2 regions of the Actinomadura sp. B10D3 genome follow, and region 1 is predicted to be linked to the other one. Evidence: riboswitches for the same ligand, from Rfam matches in the RefSeq annotation. Region 1 holds a riboswitch; the other holds the start of a gene.
What was found. Region 1 has a riboswitch for S-adenosylmethionine ahead of ABGB11_RS26920 (aminotransferase class V-fold PLP-dependent enzyme). Riboswitches for the same ligand answer to the same signal wherever they lie in the genome.

Region 1 (10,041 bases):
TCCAGGGCACCACGCGGGCGGTCTGGTCCACGGTCACCGGCCGGCAGCTGCAGGGCGGTTCGACGATCACCCAGCAGATGGTCCGCAACTACTACGGCGGCATCGGCAAGGAGCGCTCCGTCACCCGCAAGCTCAAGGAGGTCATGGTCTCCCTGAAGGTGGGGCGGGAGAAGTCCAAGGACTGGATCCTGGAGCAGTACCTCAACACCATCTTCTTCGGGCGCGACGCCTACGGGGTGCAGGCCGCCGCCCGCGCCTACTACGACAAGGACGTCTCGCAGCTGACGCCCGCGGAGGGCGCCTACCTCGCCGCCGCGATCCAGCAGCCGAGCAACTTCGCCGACCCGACCGGCCCCCAGCGGGTCTACGCCGAGCAGCGCTGGCGCGCGGTCGTCGGCAACATGGTCCGGGACGGCGCGCTCACCTCCGCCGAGGCCGCGTCCTTGAAGTTCCCCGTCCCGGTCAAGGCGAAGATCACCGACGTCCTCAAGGGCCAGAAGGGCTACATGGTCAACGTGGCCAAGAAGGAGCTCACCGAGCGCCGCGGCTACAGCGAGGACGAGATCAACCGGAGCGGCCTGAAGATCACCACGACGTTCGACAGGCGGCTGATGGACGCGTTGAAGCGGTCCGTCGCCCAGAACACCCCGCAGGGGATGAGCAAGAAGATCCGCACCGGGGCGGTGTCGGTCGACCCGTCCACCGGTCAGGTCCTCGCGTTCTACGGCGGCCGCGGCTACCTCGACGAGGCGCTGAGCAGCGCCTTCGGCGACTGGGCCCAGGCCGGGTCCGGGTTCAAGCCGATCGCGCTCGCCGCGGCGCTGGACGACGGCAGGTCGCTCAGCACCACCTATGACGGCAGCTCCCCGCAGTACTTCGCCGGCTCCGACATCCGCAACGACAGCAACGAGAGCTTCGGCATGGTGAACCTCGCCACCGCCACGCAGCACTCGATCAACACCGCGTACGTCAACCTCGGCCAGGACATCGGCAACGAGAAGATCGCCAGGATGGCGGAGAAGATGGGCATCCCGGCGTCGCAGATGAAGCCGGAGCAGCGGTCCGCCGCCACGTTCCCGCTCGGCATCGTGTCGCTGCACCCCGTCCAGCAGGCGGGCGTGTACTCCACGTTCGCGTCCGAGGGGCTGTACCGGGAGCCGTTCGTCGTCAAGTCCGTCACCGACAACGAGGACCACAAGCGCACCTTCACCGAGAAGGGCAAGCGGGCGTTCAGCCAGCAGAACGCGCGGGACGCCACGTACGCGATGCAGCGGGTCGTCCAGGGCGGCACCGGGACGAACGCGCAGCTGCCCGACGGCCGCGACGTCGCCGGCAAGACCGGCACGACCGACAAGGGCCGCGCGATCTGGTTCAACGGGTTCATTCCGCAGATGGCGACGACGGTCGCGATGTTCCGCAGCGACGGCAAGCCGCTGAACATCCCCGGCTACGGCGCGTACGGCGGGCAGCTCCCCGCGCAGATGTGGCGCTCGTACATGACCGACGCAGTGAACATCAAGAACTACGAGCCGGAGTCGTTCGGGTCCCCGTCGATGACGCCGGGCGGCGGCTACGACGGCCCGACGCGCGAGGCCCCGCCGGACGGCACGGAGCAGCCCGGGACCGACGATCCGACCCGGCCGCCGCCGGACACCGAGGAGCCCGAGATCCCGACGCCGCCGACCGGCATCCCGACCGGCATCCCGACCCCGCCCGGCGGGGGCGGCGACGGTGACGGCGGAGGCGACGGCGACGGTGACGGCGGCGGAGGGAACGGCGACGGCGGCGGGGGCGGGGGCGGCGACGGCCCGATCGGCGGCTTCCCCAGGAACTAGCGCCGGGTGCGGCGCACCGCCGCACCCGGGCCGCGCGTCAGTCGCAGGCCTTGCCGATGGTGGCCGGCGTGTCCCTCATCACGGCGTCGAGCCGAGACACGTCGCCGGTGCCGACGGCCGGCGCGGCTTCGCGGAGCTTGCCCGCCTCGGTCTTCAACGCCTTCTTCAGGGCGCCGTCGTCGGCCTGCTTCGCCAGGCCGTCGACCCGTCCGGCGAGCTGCTCGGTGGCCTGCCGCCACCGTGCCGGCTCCGCCGCCGGGATGCTCCTGACCTGGGTGACGTACTGCTGGAACGCCTTCTTGGTGTCGGTGCACACCTGGGCTGAGTTGCCGCCGCCCAGCGTCCCGCACCCGCCCAGCAGGCCGGACGCGCCGAGCGCCACCACGCCCCCGGCCACCGTCCGCACCACCCCGTACCGCATCGCACCCTCCCGTTTGCGCCCAGATCGGCCGCGTATATGATTCCGCACTAGGTCATGAGCGCCAGCGTCAAGCCCCGGCTTGCTGGCCGGCAACCCTTCGTCCGCGATGGGGTGCCCCGGGTGAGGACCTGGCCGGACGCACGACCGCGTCCCGGCAAGCGCGGACCCCGCCGGTTCTCCCGGGGTCCCTGACCCGAAGGGTTCCGGTATGCCCACGCTGCTCGCAGACTCCCCCATCGCCACCCCTGCTGTGACGCCGTCCGAGGGGGTCCGGGTTCGCCCCGTTCCCCGCGTCATCGGGGCGGACGTCCCGGTTCCGGTGCGGGACGGCGGACAGGTCCCCTACGCCAACTTCGACTACGCGGCGAGCGCGCCCTGCCTGGAGGCGGTGCACGAGGCCGTCACCCGTGCGCTGCCGTACTACAGCAGCGTCCACCGCGGGGCGGGCTACGCGTCCCAGGTCACGACCCGCGCCTACGAGGAGGCGCGGGAGACCGTCCGGTCGTTCCTCGGGGCGTGGCGGCGCTCGGCCGTCGTGTTCACCCGGAACACGACCGACGCGATGAACCTGCTCGCCCGCGCCGTCCCCGCCGGGACGAGCGTCGTCGTGTTCGAGACCGAGCACCACGCGTCGCTGCTGCCGTGGAAGCGCGCGGTGCGCCTCGCCGCGCCCGCCACGCCCGCCGAGGCCATCTCCGCCGCCGAGCGCGCCCTGCGCGGCTGCCCGGTCGGGTCGCGGCTGCTCGTCGTCACGGCCGCGTCGAACGTCACCGGCGAACTGTGGCCGATCGAGGAGCTGGCGCGCGTCGCGCACCGCAACGGCGCCCGCATCGCCGTCGACGCCGCCCAGCTCGTCCCGCACCGCCCGCTGGACATGGCGGCGCTCGGCCTCGACTACGTCGCGTTCTCCGGGCACAAGCTGTACGCGCCGTTCGGCGCGGGCGTGCTCGCCGGGCGCGCCGACTGGCTGCGCGCCGCCGAGCCGTACCTGAAGGGCGGCGGCGCGAGCGCCTCCGTCGGGACGGCGACGCGGTGGGCGCCGTCCGCCGAGCAGCGCCACGAGGCCGGGTCGCCGAACGTCCTCGGGGTCATCGCGCTCGCCGCCGCCTGCGAGACGCTGTCCGCCTCCTGGGAGGCGCTGGCCGCGCGCGAGGAGGCCCTGGTGGCGCGCCTGCGGTCCGGGCTGGCCGCGCTGCCGTCCGTCCGGGAGCTGTCCCTGTGGGGACCGCGCGCGCCGCGCGTCGGGATCGTGTCGTTCGTCGTGGACGGCTGGGACGCGCGCGACGTGGCGCTCACGCTGTCGGACGAGCACGGCATCGGCGTCCGGGACGGGAAGTTCTGCGCGCACCCGTTCGTCCGGCACCTGCTGGGCGGTGAGGACGGCTGCTCCGCGCCCGGCTCCGCCGTCCGCGCGAGCCTCGGCATCGGGACGACCGAGGAGCACGTCGACCGTCTCCTGACCGCCCTCGCCGGGCTGTCAGAGCGCTGACCTGCGATCTCTCCCGCGCAGTCAGATGATTATGCTCTTTGGTCCTGTTCGCCCATGTAGCGTAGGCAGTCGCGCGGGGACGAGCACGGAGGAAACAGGGGGGTGGCGACGGTGGCCGACGCGTGGCGACCCACGTCGGAACTGGAGCACCGACTGCAGGAGACCGTACGGGCCGGGGACCAGGAGAGCTACTTCCGCCTGCTCGCGGACAGTGAGCTCGTCGTACCCGTCCCGCCCGAGGCGGTGGACGGCGTCCTCTCGGGGGAGGCGCGGCCGTCCTGGCCCACCCAGGAGGAGGACGGCCGGGTCCACGTCCTGGTTTACACGTCGGCCTCGGCGATGCGCGCCTGCATGGGGCCGTCCTACCAGCACTTCATGACGGTCCGGTTCGGCGACATCGCGGAGACCTGGCCGGACTCCCGCTGGTGGCTCGCCATCGACGCGCCCGCCCACGGCGTCCGCACCGTCCTGCCCATCGAGGCGCGAATGCCGTCGTGGTTCGTGCGGCAGGTCGCCGAGGGCGACGGCCGGCCCCCGCAGGTCGGCCGCGTGTCCGCCCCGTGGGAGGAGCTCCGCGACCAGCACCGCGACCTGCCCCGCGAGGCGCCCCGCACCGAGTTCCAGCCGGCGAACGACGTCGAGCGCGACCTGCTGCGGGCCGCGTCCACCAACGACCACGACCTGTTCCTGCAGACGCTCGCCGACACCGAGGTGCTGCTGCCCGTCCCGGACGACCTCGACTTCTCGCTGCGTCCGGGCCGCCCCGGCTTCCCCTGGCAGACCAGGGAGGTCGACGGCTCCACCGTCGTCCCCGTCTTCACCTCGCCCGAGCGCCTCACCGAGGCCGCCCGCGCCGCCGGGACCGGCACCGAGTTCATCACGCTGCCGTTCACCGTCGTGCTGCGCTACTGGCCGAACCACGACTGGCTCCTCGCCATCAACTCCGGCTCCCCCGCCGGCGGCACCGTCCTCGCCCAGCAGCTCCCCGGCCTCGCCACCTGGGCCGACCAGCGCGCCGCCCAGCGCATGGCGGACCGCTTCGAACCGCAGAACGACGTCGAGCAGCGCCTCCTGGACGCCGCCCGCCGCCGCGACACCGACGGCTTCTTCAAGATCTTGCTCGGCGCCCAGGTCCTGGTGCCCACCGACGCCGACACCCCGTGGGGCATCGTCCCGGGCGACGCCGAGTTCCCGTGGCGGCCCGTCCCGGTCCACGGCCGCACGTCCATCCAGCTGTTCACGTCCCTGAAGTGGATGAACGATGCCATCGGCTCGTCCCGCTTCATCATGCCGAGCCTCCTGGAGATGGTCACCGCCTGGCCCGACACGAACTGGACGCTCGTCCTGAACCCGGGCACACCCATCGACGCGTCCATGCCGGGCGACCAGGTCCGCACGCTGCGCGGCCCGGCCACGCCGCCGTCCGCGTCCACCCCGCCGCCCCCGGAGGCGCCGGCGGTCCCCGTCGCTCCGGCCGTCCCCAGCACCGACCCCGCCCAGGCTGATGAACCGGCGCCCGCCGTACCAGGAGGCACCGGCCGCCACTCCGGCCCGTCCAGCGACCCGCAAGACCTGGCCGCGGCGCCGACGTCCGAAGCCCCCTCCGGCGCCCACGCCGCGCCCCGACCCCCTGCGCAACCCGAGGCCCCGAGCGAGGGCGGCACAGGCCCGTCCGCCCTTCCTCCCCAGCCCGCACCACGCGACCAGGAAGACGCCCCCGGGCAGCCCCCCGCTCCACAGAACGCTCCCCAGGAGCCGCAGCCCAGCGAGCCTTTCGCAAGCGCACCCAACGTCCCGCCCCAGGTCGCGCCTGCCGGGCAGGCAGACGCCCTCGGGCAGCACCACAGCCCGCAGGACGTCCCACCCCCGGTCACACCAAGCGCACCAGAAGAAACCCCGGGGCTTGATCCCGCCGCGCACGGCACTCCCCCAGGCGCCGCGCCCGCCAACGAGCCGACGCCATCCGGAATTGGCGCAAGCGCGCCCAACGTCCCGCCCCGGGTCGCTCCTGGCGCGCAAGGAGACACCCCCGGCCAGCAGCCCCCCGGCCCCCCGAACGTCCCCCAAGGGCCGCAGCCCAGCACTCCGTTCGCGAGCGGCGCAGGTGCGCCCCAACCCCCCGCGCCTGCAAGCGAGCCGAGCGGCAGCGGCATGGAGGCGCCCAACGTCCCGCCCCCGCCCACGCCAAGCGGACCGGAAGAAGCCCCGGGGGTCGTGCCGGCCAACGAGCCGATACCGACCGGAAGTGACATAAGCGCGCCCAACGTCCCGCCCCCTGTCGCGCCGGGCGGGCAAGCGGACGCCAGCGGCAGCGGCTTGGAGGCGCCCAACGTCCCGCCCCCGCCCACGCCAAGCGGACGGGAAGAAGCCCTCGCGCACCCGGCGGAGCCCACAGTTCCGGACGCCGGCGGTGAACAGGCGCCTGGCGCGACACCCGAGGCGGGCGGCCCTCGCCATGCGGAGGCGGCGGACGTCCCGCAAGGCCGGGCGTTGCGCGCCGTGGAAGAGCCCGAGCCGGCGTTCGAGCCGGGCAACCGGATCGACCAGGAGCTTTTCGACGCGGCGCAGAGCGGCGACTCGGACGCCTTCCTGCGGGTGCTGCTGAACGCGAACGTGCTCGTACCGATCCCCGGTGACGCGCCGCTCGAGATCACGCCGATGCAGCAGGAGTTCCGGTGGGACGCGGCGCTGCGGAGCGCGACGGCCGTGCAGGTGTTCACGTCGCTCGTGAGGCTGCGCGAGGTGCTGCCGGAATCCCGGTTCGTGTACGCGGACTTCCGGGAGCTGATCGGCGCGTGGCCCCGTGAAGACTGGACGATGCTGCTCAACCCCGGCACGCGGATCGGCGCGTCGCTGCGCGGCGACCAGGTGCGGGCGCTGAGCGAGTGGGCGATTCGGGTCGGGCTCGTCCCGGCGCGGCCGGAGGTCCCCGTGCCGCCGCCGCGGCCGGAGCCGGCGCCGCAACCGGCGTCCGACCTGGACGACCGTCTCTCGTCCCCGACCATCATGCAGAAGGTCGTCCCGCACGGGCACGTCGCCTGGTACCTGGAGCAGGGCTACGACCGGGTCGGCGGCTTCGTGCACTCGACCGGCGACGTGGCCGAGTTGCAGACTCCCGCCCAGTTGTACGAGGCGCTCGGGCTGCTCTGCGAAGGCTCGCCGTTCTCGCCCGGCGACGAAGGCGTGTACGTCATCCGGTGGCCCGCGTACTGCCCCGACCTGTACCGCGTCCCCTTCGGGGGGCGGGACGCCGAGGAGATGGCGGCGTGGGGCGAGGCCGGATGGGTCATCGAGCGGCCGCCGTTCCTGGGCAGCGGCTTCGCGCCGGGCAGCGCCGGGTCCATCCGCGAGTACAAGGTGGTCAGCGTCCGGCTGCCGTACGGGGCGGAGATGTACTACCTCGGCAGGGACCGGTCCGAACGGTTCATCGCCATGTACGATCCCGACCGGCTCGCCTGGCTGCGGCCGGACGCCAGCGCCGAGGCCTGGAACGAACGGACGGAGGCCACCCAGTGATCCGGGACGGGTACGTCGCGCGCTGGCTCGGGCGCGACTTCGAGGCCGCTCCGGGCGCCGACGGCGAGATCAGGCTGTACGCGCCCGGCCCGACGGACGGCTTCGAGGAGCTCCGTCCCGGACGCTTCCGCCGCATCGTCCCCGCGTCCGAGGTCGAGGAGCTCCGCTACGTCCGGACGACGTGCCGCTGGCGCGGCGAGCGCTTCGTCATCGTCGGCGAGCACGAATCGTGGCTGCGTGTCGAGTACGCGGGCGGGCGCGCCCCGGTCGCCGAAGCGCTCGGCCTCGACCGCATTGACCAGGGCATCTGGCAGACATGGGCACCCGGCACCGAGATCGAGGACATCCAGGAGGAGTTCATCTGATCGCGGACAGGGTTGATTTGCGCCGTGGATCCATGTTCGCATGATTCCCGGGGTGATCCCCCGGGTAGTGGCAAGAGCGCTCAACGGCGACGCGACGGAGGTGCGGCGGCAGTGATCTGCCGATCGGCGGTAAAACCGGTCTTTGTGGGGCTCGGCACGGCGGCCATCCTCGCCGCCGGCGGCGCATCCGCCGCCGCCGAATCCCCGACCCCCTCCCCCTCCGACTCGGGCTCCACCGAGCCGGCACCGACCCCGACGCTCCAGGTGAAGGTCATCGTGGCCGACGCCAGCGTGGAGGCCGGCACCCCCGTCACCATCACGACGAAGGTGTCCACAGACGTGGGCAAGGCTTCGGACGTCGAAGTGACGGCCGTCAATGTGTCGACGGACCCGAAGGCCGATCTAAAGATCTCGGGGGACTGCCCGCCTCCGGCGACGGACGCGAGCTGCACCCTGGGGACGGTGGACACCGCCGGCGAGAGCCTCACGTCCACTGTCACGGTTCCCAAGGACATCAAGAAGAAGGTCAGGTTGGCCTACACGGTGGCCGTGGTGGGGAAGGCGTCTGACGACAAGACCCAGACCGTCGTGCAGTCCGCGTCAGTGCTCTACACGCCCATCAAGGTGTCGCCCACGCCGACCAAGACACCCACGAAGAAGCCGACCAAGAAGCCGACGAAGTCGCCTTCGCCGTCCGCCAGTTCCTCGTCGTCCTCCGGGACGTCGGGCGGTGGCAGCGGCTCCGGTGGCTCCAGCGGGTCCAGTGGGTCGGGGTCGGACGGTTACGTGGGGCCCTCGCCGAACTCGTCGTTCGACGCGCGGAACCCGCAGGTGGCGCTGCCGTCGATCCAGGCGCCCAACCCGTCGGTGGCACCGAGCCCGTCTCCCGGGTCGGGGACGCCGCAGAGCCGCCTGCAGGGCAACAAGGCGCCCGTCGCGCAGGATCTGACGTTCGAGCGGATGGCCAGCACGCAGATCGCGTGGCTGGCGGCGCTGCTGGTCGCGTTCTCGCTGCTGCTGACGCAGGTGCGGCTCGGACGCCGCCGCCTGCCGGCCGGGGCGCCCAGGCGCACGAAGGGCTCGCACCGCCGTCCCCGCCACGGCATGTTCGGCAGGTAGGCCCGGCCCCGGGCCCGCCGCCCCATCGCCTTTTGGGACTCCGGGCTCATGCGTTCCGGATCAGCGGATCGCTCGGGGGCCCGACCAACCTGCAGCGCATGCACCTAGGCAGCCCGATTGCGGCAGCCGCCGGGCCGGTTCGGCGCTGGAGCTTTGGAACTCCTCGAACGCACTCAAAGCCCGGATCAGCGACCGCTCACCGGGGCCCGCCCATGGGAGGACCACCCATCGGAGGACCACCCATCGGAGGACCACCCATGGGAGGCCCGCCCATCGGAGGACCGCCCATCGGGGGGCCTCCCGCGGGGATGGGCCGCTGGTGACGGCGGCGTCTCAGCATGAGGCCGCCGCCGAGTAGCGCGAGGCCGAGCAGGAAGGCGACGGCGATGGTGACGATGAGACTGGTCTCCATCGGCTCCACGAGCTTCCTCTCGACCCCGGTGGGCTTGCCCAGGTGGGACTTGCCCTTGTGCGGCACGGGGTTCTTCAGCGTCCGCGGCGGATTCGCGGCGGCCTGCACCGCCCGCGCCGCGTCGATCCGGCCGTAGCCGAGCACCGGGCTCCAGCCGGACCCTGTCGCGGTGGTCCGCAGGATCGTGCGGACCTCGGCCGGGGTCAGCCGCGGGTTACGCGACTTCATCAGGGCGACCACGCCGGACGCGAGCGCGGTCGCCGGCGAGGTCCCCTGGATGGCCTTGTACCCGCCGCCCGGTTGCGCGCTGTTGATCGCCACGCCTGGAGCGGCGACATCGTTGTAGGAGCGAACGGTGGAGAACTCCGCGCGCCCCCCGTCCGGCTTGACGGCCGCGACGGCGATGGCCCCGACGAGCCCGGCGGGGAAGCTGGCCTGATTGAGCTCTGCGGCCCGCCCGTCATTGCCCGCGCCCGCCAGGACCGGTATGCCCTTACTGATCGCGTACCCGACCGCGCGCTGCTCCTGGTTCGTGTTACCCAGGTCGAAGGTGCCGTCGCTGCCGAGTGACAGCGAGATGACGTCGGCCCCGTGATCGACCGCGTACTGGATACTCGGCTGCACGTGGCCGGCGGAGCTCTTTTTGTTGAAGGAAGGATCCTCCCTCTCCAAAATGCCCCGGATAGAAAGAATGCGCGCCTTGGGGGCTATCTTCAGGACGGCATGGGCCATGGCGGTGCCGTGCACGCCCCACCGCCGGTCGCCGCGCTTGACCCCGCCGGGTACGTAGTCGGGGCCCTGCGTCACCTTGCCCCTCAGCGCGGGGTGCCGGTCCTCGACCCCGGTGTCGATCACCGCGACCGTGACACCCTCGCCCTGCTTCT
Region 2 (10,041 bases), on a different contig from region 1:
CCGTCCTCCTCGCTGCTGACCAGGCCCTCGTCCTCCAGCATCTGCAGGGTCGGATAGACCGACCCGGGGCTCGGCCGCCAGACACCACCGGTGCGCTCGTCCAGCTGCTGGATCATCTCGTAGCCGTGCATGGCCCGCTCGGCGAGCAGGGCCAGCAGGGCGGCCCGGACGTTCCCGCGCCGCATCCGCCGTCCGCGCCCACCACGGCCCCGATGCCCGGGCCCCCAGGCCCCGAACGGATCTCCGCGCCGCCCACGCTCCTTGGGCCCCCGGAACCCGCCGCCACGTCCTCTCATCATGTGCTCATGCATCGCAGTCTCCTTAACTATCGATCGGTTGCGACGCATCAACGATATATCGCTGACAGGATGATGTCCAGTTGCGTTGACCCATGGGGGCGACCTCCTGGATATCCCGTTACGGCGCAGGCGATCCTCCCGCCGCGGTTGCGGACTGTCGTGCCCGTTCTGACATGCGCGGCGTCGCTGCGATCGCCTGCGTCGACGGGCATGCGCGTTCCGCCCGCTGCACTCGCCCCACGCGCCTGCCTGTGCCCCCGGCTGAGCTTCGAACCCCAAACCAAGCCATCGCGTCTGCTTTGAGAGCGCTCTTTGTAGTGCACGCTCGTTGGGCTCTTGGAGTGGTGGTGAGCGTGGGCGCGGGGCTCAGCCCGTGACTCGCGGGTCGGGCGGCCGGAGGGCGCTCTGCGCCCGGAGGTCGCCCGACCCGACGGGCGGGGAGCCGGTTCACGAGACGCGCCAGCGGATCGGGAAACGGTTGCCCGCCCGCAACGGGGGTTCCAGGGGGTCGCCCCCCTGGGTTAAAGAGCCGCCTTCAGGTTGTCGAGGATGTCCTTGGTGGCGTCCCGGTCGTCGGTTTCCTTGACGCGGATCCACAGGCCGAACTTGCCGGACTTGTCCTTGAGGCCGACCTCGGTGACCGAGGGGGTGCCGGTCTTGCAGGCGGTGAAACGGGTGATCGTTCCGCTGAGGGCGCCGTCGGGGGTGGTGTAGTTCTCCGGGGCGGCCTTCGTGCACTGGGAGTGCTGGGCGGCGCTCGGCGGGGGGAGCTGGCCGGGACGCACGTCAGTGGTCACGCCGACGAAGACGCCGGGGCCCTTGCCGTTGCCCAGGAACGCGGCCTTGTTCGGTGTCGCCCGCAGGACGGGCCGCGGCTGGGCGTCGTTCAGGTTGACGGTGGACGGGGTCCACGTCTGCTCCTGGTTCTGCTTCGGCCAAGCCTTCGGCACCGCCGTCTTGATCTTGCCCGCGGCGTCGGAGACGGCCACGAAGTCCTTCGGGATCGCGGGGGTCTTCTTCTCTTCCTTCTCGCCGTCGTCGCCGGAGAACAGCAGGCCGAGCATCAGCCCGCCGATCAGCGCGACCACCAGCACGACGACCGTGATGATCAGCGGCGTGACGAACTTCTTCGGCGCGCCGCCGCCCTGCTGCCCGCCGCCCTGGACGGGGCCGGGAGGCGGCGGCTGGAAGCCGGTGGGCGGCGGGCCGAAGGGCTGTCCGCCGCCCTGGCCCATCGGCTGCTGCATCGGGACGCCCTGCGGGGCGCCTTGCGGGGCGCCGTTCTGCGGGGGCGGCTGGGTCGGGAACACCGAGGTCTTGTCGTCGCGCGGCACCGGCGCCTGCGGCTGGGCCTGGTACGCGATCGTGCGGTCATTGTCGTTGTCGGGGGCGGTGGGCTGCTCCGCCTGCCCGAACGGCGTGGCGCGCCCGCTCGGGCCGTCCACGATGGTGGCCTCGCCGTCCTGCGGCCTTTGCGGGACGCGCATCTCGGAGGTGTGGACGTCGTCCTCGCCGGGACGGTCGAACCGCGTGGCGGGCGGGACGCCCGGGCCGGGGCCCGGCTGCGGCGCGGGCTGGGGGGTGGGCTGCGGCGCGGGCTGCGGCGGCTGGGCCTGGCTGCCGTCGCGGTAGAAGTCCTGGACGGTCGCGTCCGCGTCGAGCTGCGGCGTGTAGGCGGGCACCTGCGCCGGCGCCTGCGCGGCCGGACCCGGCGCGGCCGGACCCGGCGCGGCGGGGGCCGGTGCGGACGTCGGCCGCAGCGTGGACAGCGCCTCGGCGAACGCCTCGGCGGTCGGCCACCGCTTCTCCCGCTCGACTTCCAGCGCCCGCAGGACGACCTGGTCGAACGCCGGGGACAGTCCCTCGCGCATCTCGCTCGGCGCCTTCTTCACGGGCGCCGGGCCCGGGGGGCGTCCGGTGACCATGTGGTACGTCAGCGCGCCGAGCCCGTACACGTCGGCGCGGACGTCCAGCCCGCCGCCGAAACGCGCCTGCTCCGGCGACATGTAGCCGGGCGTGCCGACCGGCAGGGTGAAGGCGCCGGACGCGTGCGCGAGCGCCTTGGCGAGGCCGAGGTCGGCGATGAGGAGCTTCTCGCCGCCGTCCGGTGTCGACTGGAACAGCACGTTGGAGGGCTTGAGGTCCCGGTGGATCACGCCGAGGGTGTTGATCACCTCGACGCCGTAGGCGATCTGCTCGGCGAGCGCAATGGCCTCGTTGACCGGAAGTGGCCGTTCGCGCATCCGGTCGCCGAGCGTGCCGCGGTCCGCGTACGACATCACGAAGTAAGGGCGCCCGTCGGGCAGCTCGCCGATGTCGTGGACGCGGACCAGCCGCTCGGAGTCGGCGCGGCGCAGGATCCGGGCCTCCTCCAGGAAACGGTTGCGCACGTCGAGATCGTCGATCAGGCTCTCGTTCAGGACCTTTATGGCGACCTGGGAATCCAGGGCGTCATCCTGGCCCAGCCACACAGAGGCGAACGCACCCGAACCCAGGACGCGATCGATTCGGTAGCGGCCTACTGAAGGTGGGAACGACACTCCCGTATCATCCCAGCAAACGGGGTGAGCGCGCGAACGAGCATTGAGGCGGCATGGCATTCGACGAAAGGACTGAGGAGCTGGCGGTTCGGGCGGCCCAGGGCGACCAGGGTGCCCTCAACGAGCTCCTCCGCAGGATCGAGCCTGACGTGCTGCGGCACAGCTCCCGGTTCCTGCCCTGCCGGCAGGACGCCGAAGAGGCCTGCCAGGACGCGCTGCTGCAGGTGGCACGGAACATCCACCGGTTCGAGGGCAGGTCGCGGTTCAGCACCTGGCTGCACGTCGTCGTCGCCAACTCCGCCCGCTCCACCTACCGGTCGCTGAAGCGCCGCTCGGTCGAGCAGGCCGGCGAGCTCCCGCAGCAGCGCCCCGACCCGCGCCGGACCAGCGTCATCGCCGGGTCCCGGGTCGACATCCTGGACGCCATGGAGGACCTGGAGGCCCGCAAGCCCGACCTCATCCAGGCACTGGTGCTGCGGGACGTCTCCCAGCTGGAGTACGCCGAGATCGCCGAGCAGCTGAAGCTCCCGCTCGGCACGGTCAAGTCCCGTATCCACGAAGCCCGCAAGCAGGTCCGGCAGACGCTCGGGGAGTCCTACACCTGACCGGACGCCCGTCAAAGGTCGGTCATCGGGCGGCAACGGTGCGTCCAGGACCGGGGCTGTGAGCTGGGTCTCTGCACCAGCATGCGGTGCATGTCACCTGGACAGGCGCCCTGCCACGACCGCCCGCTCTTCATCTTCGGCTGCCCCCGCTCGGGGACGACGCTGCTGCGGCTGATGCTCCACTCGCATCCCCGCCTGGCGATCCCCGCGGAGACGAAGTTCGTCCTGCCCGCCTATACGGCGCGGTGCGAGTTCGGTGACCTCCAGGAGAGCAAGAACAGGCGGCGGCTCGCCGAGTGGATCATCGGGGACCGGTCCACCAAGGTGCACGCGCTCGGCATGGACCCCGACCGGCTCATCGAGGAGATCGAAGCCGGGCCGCCGACGCTCGGCTCGGCGATCGGCATCGTGTTCCGCGCCTATGCCCGCCTGCACGGCAAGCAGCGCTGGGGCGACAAGCGCCCGAGCTACTCCCAGCACGTCCCGACGCTGCTGCGCCTGTTCCCCGACGCCCAGTTCGTCCACCTCGTCCGGGACGGGAGGGACTGCGTCGCGTCGCTGCTGGAGATGCCGTGGTTCGACGGAGACGTCCACCACGCGGTCTGCGCCTGGCGGGAGACGATCGACCGGGGCCGGCGGCTCGCCGAGCGCCTCGGCCCCGACACCTACTACGAGCTGCAGTACGAGCGTCTCGTCGCCGACCCGGGCGACGAGCTGACCCGGCTCTGCACGTTCCTCGACGAGGACTTCGACCCGGCGATGACGCACCCCGAAGGGCTCGCGAAGCGGATCGTCCCGTCCCGCAAGCGATGGCACGAGCGGACCCACGAGGCCGTCACCACCAGCCGCATCGGGGCGTGGGCGGAACGCCTCGACCCCTGGGAGATCAGCCTGGCCGAGGCGGCGTTCGGCGAGCGGCTCGCCGAGTACGGGTACGAGCCGAGCGGCCTGCCGAAGCCGCCCCCGGCCCAGCTCGCCCGCTTCACGCGGACCGCCGCCCACCGCCGCATGGCGCAGAGCAAGGCCGCGCTGCGCGAACGCTGGAAGCAGCACCACGAACCCAACCCGGTCGCGTCCCTCCTGTCCGCCGAACGGTCCACCAGCAGCGCGCCCTGACCCGGCTCGCGGCGCGCCGCCCTCATCGCCCGGTGGACGGCGCGCCGCTACCCGGCCGGGTCCAGGGCGGCGAGCTGGTCGGCGAACCAGCGCTGCGGAGGCAGCGCCGTCGCCGCCGCCGCGAGCCGGGCGCAGCGTTCGGCCCGCCGGGCGCGCGGCATGAGCAGGGCCTGATGGAGGGTCTCCGCCGTCTGCGACACGTCGTACGGGTTGACCATCAGCGCGTCCTCGGACAGCTCCGCCGCCGCGCCCGCCTCCCGGGACAGCACCAGCGCGCAGCCGTGCCGCGACAGGACGGGCCCCTCCTTCGCGACGAGGTTCATGCCGTCGCGGATCGGGTTGACGAGCAGGACGTCAGCCAGACCGTAGGCGGCGAGGGAACGCGGGTAGTCGTCGTTCACCTGCAGGATCAGGGGATCCCAGTCGGGCGTGCCGAACTCGTCGGAGATCTGCTTCGCCATCCGCTGGACGGCCGCCGTGTACTCCCGGTACTCGGGAAGGTCGTAGCGGGACGGGTACGCGAACGCCAGGTGGACCACGCGGCCGCGCCATTCCGGATGGTTGACGAGCAGTTCGCGGTACGCGGCGAGCCCTCGCACGATGTTCTTGGACAGTTCCGTCCTGTCGATCCGCACGATGAGCTGCCGATCGCCCACCTGCTCGCGCAGTGCGCGCGCCCGTTCGGTGACGTCTTGTTCTGCCGCGCGCTGGCGCAACGCCGTCCCGTCCACGCCGAGACCATGCACGCCCACGTGAGTGGTGTGTCCTGCACAGGTGACCGTGCGGGCAGACCGATCGACGCGCGCCCCAGGTAGAAACTCGCAGCAGTCGAGGAACGCCGACGCCCACCGCTCGGTGAGGAACCCTGCGTGGTCAGCGCCGAGGATGCCGAGAAGGATCTGCGTACCGATGTCCTCTGGGAGAAGCCTGTAGTACTCAGGCGGCGCCCACGGCGTGTGAGAGAAGTGGACGATCCTCAGATCGGGACGGCGGTCACGCAACATCCGCGGTGCCAGCGACAGGTGATAGTCCTGCACGGCCGCCTTCGCGCCCTGGGAGGCGTCCCGTGCGAGAGCGTTCGCGAAGGCCGCGTTGTACGCCTCGTAGGACTGCCAGTCGCGCCGTGAGCGAGCATCGAAATGCGGGCTGCGCGGTGTGTCGTACAGAAGGTGGTGGACGAACCACAGCGTCGAGTTGGCGACGGCGTTGTACGCACGGTGGAACGTCGCCTCGGGGATGTCGAGCATCCGCACCGCGGCGCCGCCGGTCTCGTAACCCGCGAGGTCCAGGCGGCCGTCCGGTGACCGGCGAGCGGCCGTCCGATCGGCCTCTCCGAGGCTCGCGCACACCCAGAGGACGTCCGGATCCCGGCCGGCCGGTTCCGCGTGCGTGCCGGCCGGGCGCGGCGGCCCGGGGTCGCGCGGCGCGCCCGTGACGGCGGCGAGCCCCGACACCAGCCCGCCGCCCCCGCGCCGCATGGTGAGCTCCCCGTCCTCCGACAGCGAGAACGAGACCGGCCCCCGGTTCGATGCCACCAGCACTTGGCTCATGACGGCAGGGTCTCAGTTGAGGCCGAGGCCCTTCAAAGTGACCCGCGTGGCATGCGTCACCGCGCGCCCCGCCGCCGGTTAGCCCGCGGAGCGCCGGGTAACCGTGCGGCATGAGCAGGTCCGAGACGACGAAGACCGTGCTCGTCGCCGGTGCCGCGAACCTCATCCTTGCGATCACCAAGCTGGTCGCCGGCCTGCTGGCCGGGTCCAGCGCGATGCTCGCGGAGGGCGCGCACTCCGTGGCGGACACCCTCAACCAGGGCTTTCTCCTCGCCTCGCTGCGGCGCAGCGAACGGCCCCCCGACCGGCGCCACCCCTTCGGATACGGCAACGAGCGGTACGTGTGGTCGCTGCTCGCCGCGTTCGGGATCTTCGTGGCCGGCGCCGGTTTCTCGATCTTCGAGGGCATCCTGACCATGACCGGCCACGGCGGCACGGGGACGGCCGTGTGGCTCGCCTACGCCGTCCTCGCCCTCGCGGCGGTGCTGGAGGGGACGTCCTGGGTCCGCGCCTTCCACCAGGCCCGCAAGGAGACCCGCGACAACGGGCGCGACCTCGTGGAGCACGTCCGCAAGTCGCCCGACGTGACGTTCAAGACCGCGCTGTTCGAGGACACCGCCGCGATGATCGGCCTCGCGCTCGCCGCCGCCGGGCTGGTGCTGCGGCAGATCACCGGCTCGGACTTCTGGGACGGGCTCGCGTCCGTCCTCATCGGCGTCCTGCTCGTCGTCCTCGCGTTCTCGATCGGCCACGAGAGCGTGCGCCTGCTCATCGGCCAGGCCGCCGACCCCGCGGCGCAGCGCGAGATCCGCGCGGAGATCCTCGGCGCGCCCGGCGTGACCGGCGTGGACGAGCTGCTCACCATGCACTTCGGCCCCGAGCAGCTCCTCGTCGCCGCCAAGGTCCACTTCTCGGACGCCATCAGCGCCGACCAGGCCGAGGACGTCGCCGGCGAGATCGACCGGAGGCTCCGGGAACGGCTCCCGGTCGTCCGGCACGTGTTCCTCGACCCCACGCAGCGGACCGTCCCGCCGGAGCCCGGCCGCGTGATCAAGAACTCGCCCGGGTAACGTCTCAATCGGCGGACCCACCTGTCTGGCATCCGGTCAGTTCATGTAAAGTCACGCATACGAGTTCAAACCGCTCGCGGTTCTCGACAACTGAATACCGCTCATCCAGAGGGGTGGAGGGACCGGCCCTGTGAAGCCCCGGCAACCACCCGGCTGAGGCGCACTCGCGATCCTGCGAGGCCGGCCGGGAGATGGTGCCAACTCCGGCCTGCGACCAAGGTGGCGCAGGAAAGATGGGGAGAAAGGCCTCGCCCTCATGGCACTCACGCCTGCCACAGACCTCGGACCGGCAACCGCCCTCGTCTGCCGCGAATGCGGCTCCACTCGCGATCTCGGGCCCTTCTACGCCTGCGAGGAGTGTTTCGGCCCCCTGGAGATCGCCTACGACTTCAGCGGCGTCACCCGCGCGGGCATCGAGTCCGGTCCGCGCAACATCTGGCGGTACCGCGGGCTGCTGCCCGTCCCGTCCGCGGTCGCCGAGACGCCCAACACCGAGCCCGGCCTGACCCGGCTCGTCCGCGCCGACAACCTCGCCGAGAGCCTCGGCCTGCAGAGCCTGTGGGTGAAGGACGACAGCGGCAACCCGACCCACTCGTTCAAGGACCGCGTCGTCGCCGTCGCGCTCGCCGCCGCCCGCGAGCTGGGCTTCAAGGTGCTGGCCTGCCCGTCCACCGGGAACCTCGCCAACGCCGTCGCCGCCGCGGCGGCCCGCGCCGGGATCCGCAGCGCGGTGTTCGTCCCGTCCAACCTGGAGACCCAGAAGATCATCACGACGGCCGTGTACGGCGGGACGTTCGTGACGGTCGACGGCAACTACGACGACGTGAACCGGCTCGCGTCCGAGATCGCCGGCGAGCAGGACGACTGGGCGTTCGTGAACGTCAACGTCCGGCCCTACTACGCCGAGGGCTCCAAGACGCTCGGCTACGAGATCGCCGAGCAGCTCGGCTGGCGGCTGCCGGACCAGATCGTCGTCCCGGTCGCGTCCGGCTCCCAGCTCACCAAGATCGACAAGGCCTTCCAGGAGCTGATCAAGCTCGGCCTGGTCGAGGACAGGCCGTACCGAGTGTTCGGCGCCCAGGCCGCGGGCTGCGACCCGGTCGCCGCCGCGTTCAAGGCCGGGCACGACGTCGTCCGCCCGGTGAAGCCCGACACGATCGCCAAGTCCCTCGCCATCGGCAACCCCGCCGACGGCCCGTACGTCCTGGACGTCGCCCGCCGCACCGGCGGCGCCGTCGAGGACGTCACCGACGCCGAGGTCGTCGAGGGCATCCGCCTCCTGGCCCGCACCGAGGGGATCTTCGGCGAGACCGCCGGCGGCGTCACCGTGGCGACGCTTCGCAAGCTCATCGAGGCCGGCACCCTCGACCCGTCCGCCGAAACCGTGATCATCAACTCCGGGGACGGCCTCAAGACCCTGGACGCCGTCGCACCCGTCGTCGCCCCGTCCGCGAACATCGCCCCGTCCCTCGAGGCGTTCCGCGCCGCGAACCTCGCCTGAGAACGAAGGAGCAGCATGAGCAGCGTGTCCGTCCGTATCCCGACGATCCTGCGGACCTACACCGGCGGCGAGGCCGAGGTCAAGGCCGAGGGCGCCACCCTCCGCGCCGTCGTCGCCGACCTGGAGGCCAGCTACTCCGGCATCTCCGCCCGCATCCTCGACGACTCCGGCAAGATCCGCCGCTTCGTCAACGTCTACGTGGGCGACGAGGACGTCCGCTTCGCCGACGGCCTGGACACCCCCACGCCCGAGGGCGCCCAGATCTCCATCATCCCCGCGGTGGCCGGCGGCTGACGGCGTTCCGGCGGGCCCGGCCCCACCCCGGGCCCGCCTAAGCTCCCTGCCATGCCCCGGCGAACGACGTGGGGGGCGCTCGGCGCCCTCGCTCCCACCCTCACCTGTTCGTGCCTCCTCGGACTCTGGGCCATGTCCGCCTTGCAGGCCCGCGCCGACCGGGCCCGCGAACTCGACTGCCTCCACGGCCGCGCCGCCCAGTGGAGCCACGGCTACGGCGCCTGGCTCCCCGTCGCCGTCCTCGCGGGGGCGGCCCTGGCCGCGGTCCTCGCCGTGGCCGTCCTCGCGGCCGGCAGAAGATCCCCGACCTGGGCCCGCACCCTCTGCTACCCGGCGTCGGCGCTGGCCGTCCTCGCCCTCTTCCCCGCGGGCATGAAGACGCTCGACCACTTCAGCTTCCCCGGCTCCGACATATCCAGCGTCGGGAGCCCACCCTGCGGGGTCGGCTCGACCCAGGTCAGGAGCGCCGGCCCCGCGCCGTCGTGGCCAGCGTCAGGATGAGCCCGCCCCAGAGCAGTCCCATCCCCACGCCGACGGCCAGGCCCGCGGCCAGGAGCGCGCCACCGGCCCCGATCAGCGTCGGGCCGACGTACATGAGCCTCACCCGTCCAGGTGGATGCCTCGTCCGCGAAAGCCTGACGACTTCACGACCGGTGATGACCTGCAAGAGGCAAACGGCGGCCATAAGCCCCGCCACAGCCGAGAAGGTATATGCGAGCGTCATCCGGACAACCTAGTCGGCTTTCGAGGACGCGGCGCCGCGCTTGACCTCAAGCTTCCTTGAGGATGGACGCTGAACTTATGAGCGCACCGGACGTCGACATCGAGGCGATCAAGCAGGTCGTCGCCACGGTCGAGCACTCCCAGAACAACGAGCTACCGGACGAGTTCGCCGCCCTGTTCCGAGCCGACGCCATCTGGACGACAGGCGGCGGCAAGCGCCTCTACGGACGCGACGCGATCTCCGCCTTCACCCACCAGGTCCTCCCCGGCGCCATGCGCGGGACGACGGTCACCTTCGAGGTGGAACACGTCTTGTTCGTCCGTCCCGACGTCGCAGCCGTCA

Region 2: it holds a riboswitch for S-adenosylmethionine, as region 1 does, so the genes downstream of both, thrC (threonine synthase) here and ABGB11_RS26920 (aminotransferase class V-fold PLP-dependent enzyme) in region 1, are expected to answer to the same signal.

Annotation. Positions count from the first base shown of each region.
Region 1 is NZ_JBDPLY010000020.1:49,046-59,086, reverse strand. Features, by position in the region: gene ABGB11_RS26930 (transglycosylase domain-containing protein) at 1-1,835, shown strand, start outside; gene ABGB11_RS26925 (hypothetical protein) at 1,873-2,256, opposite strand; SAM riboswitch class IV at 2,307-2,423, shown strand; gene ABGB11_RS26920 (aminotransferase class V-fold PLP-dependent enzyme) at 2,465-3,745, shown strand; gene ABGB11_RS26915 (SseB family protein) at 3,848-7,261, shown strand; gene ABGB11_RS26910 (hypothetical protein) at 7,258-7,626, shown strand; gene ABGB11_RS26905 (hypothetical protein) at 7,771-8,745, shown strand; gene ABGB11_RS26900 (S8 family serine peptidase) at 8,942-10,041, opposite strand, start outside.
Region 2 is NZ_JBDPLY010000045.1:17,489-27,529, reverse strand. Features, by position in the region: gene ABGB11_RS39825 (PadR family transcriptional regulator) at 1-185, opposite strand, end outside; gene ABGB11_RS39820 (serine/threonine-protein kinase) at 821-2,899, opposite strand; gene ABGB11_RS39815 (RNA polymerase sigma factor) at 2,893-3,444, shown strand; gene ABGB11_RS39810 (sulfotransferase) at 3,535-4,560, shown strand; gene ABGB11_RS39805 (trehalose-6-phosphate synthase) at 4,608-6,110, opposite strand; gene ABGB11_RS39800 (cation diffusion facilitator family transporter) at 6,221-7,180, shown strand; SAM riboswitch class I at 7,279-7,420, shown strand; gene thrC (threonine synthase) at 7,437-8,681, shown strand; gene ABGB11_RS39790 (MoaD/ThiS family protein) at 8,697-8,975, shown strand; gene ABGB11_RS39785 (hypothetical protein) at 9,027-9,476, shown strand; gene ABGB11_RS39780 (SgcJ/EcaC family oxidoreductase) at 9,777-10,041, shown strand, end outside.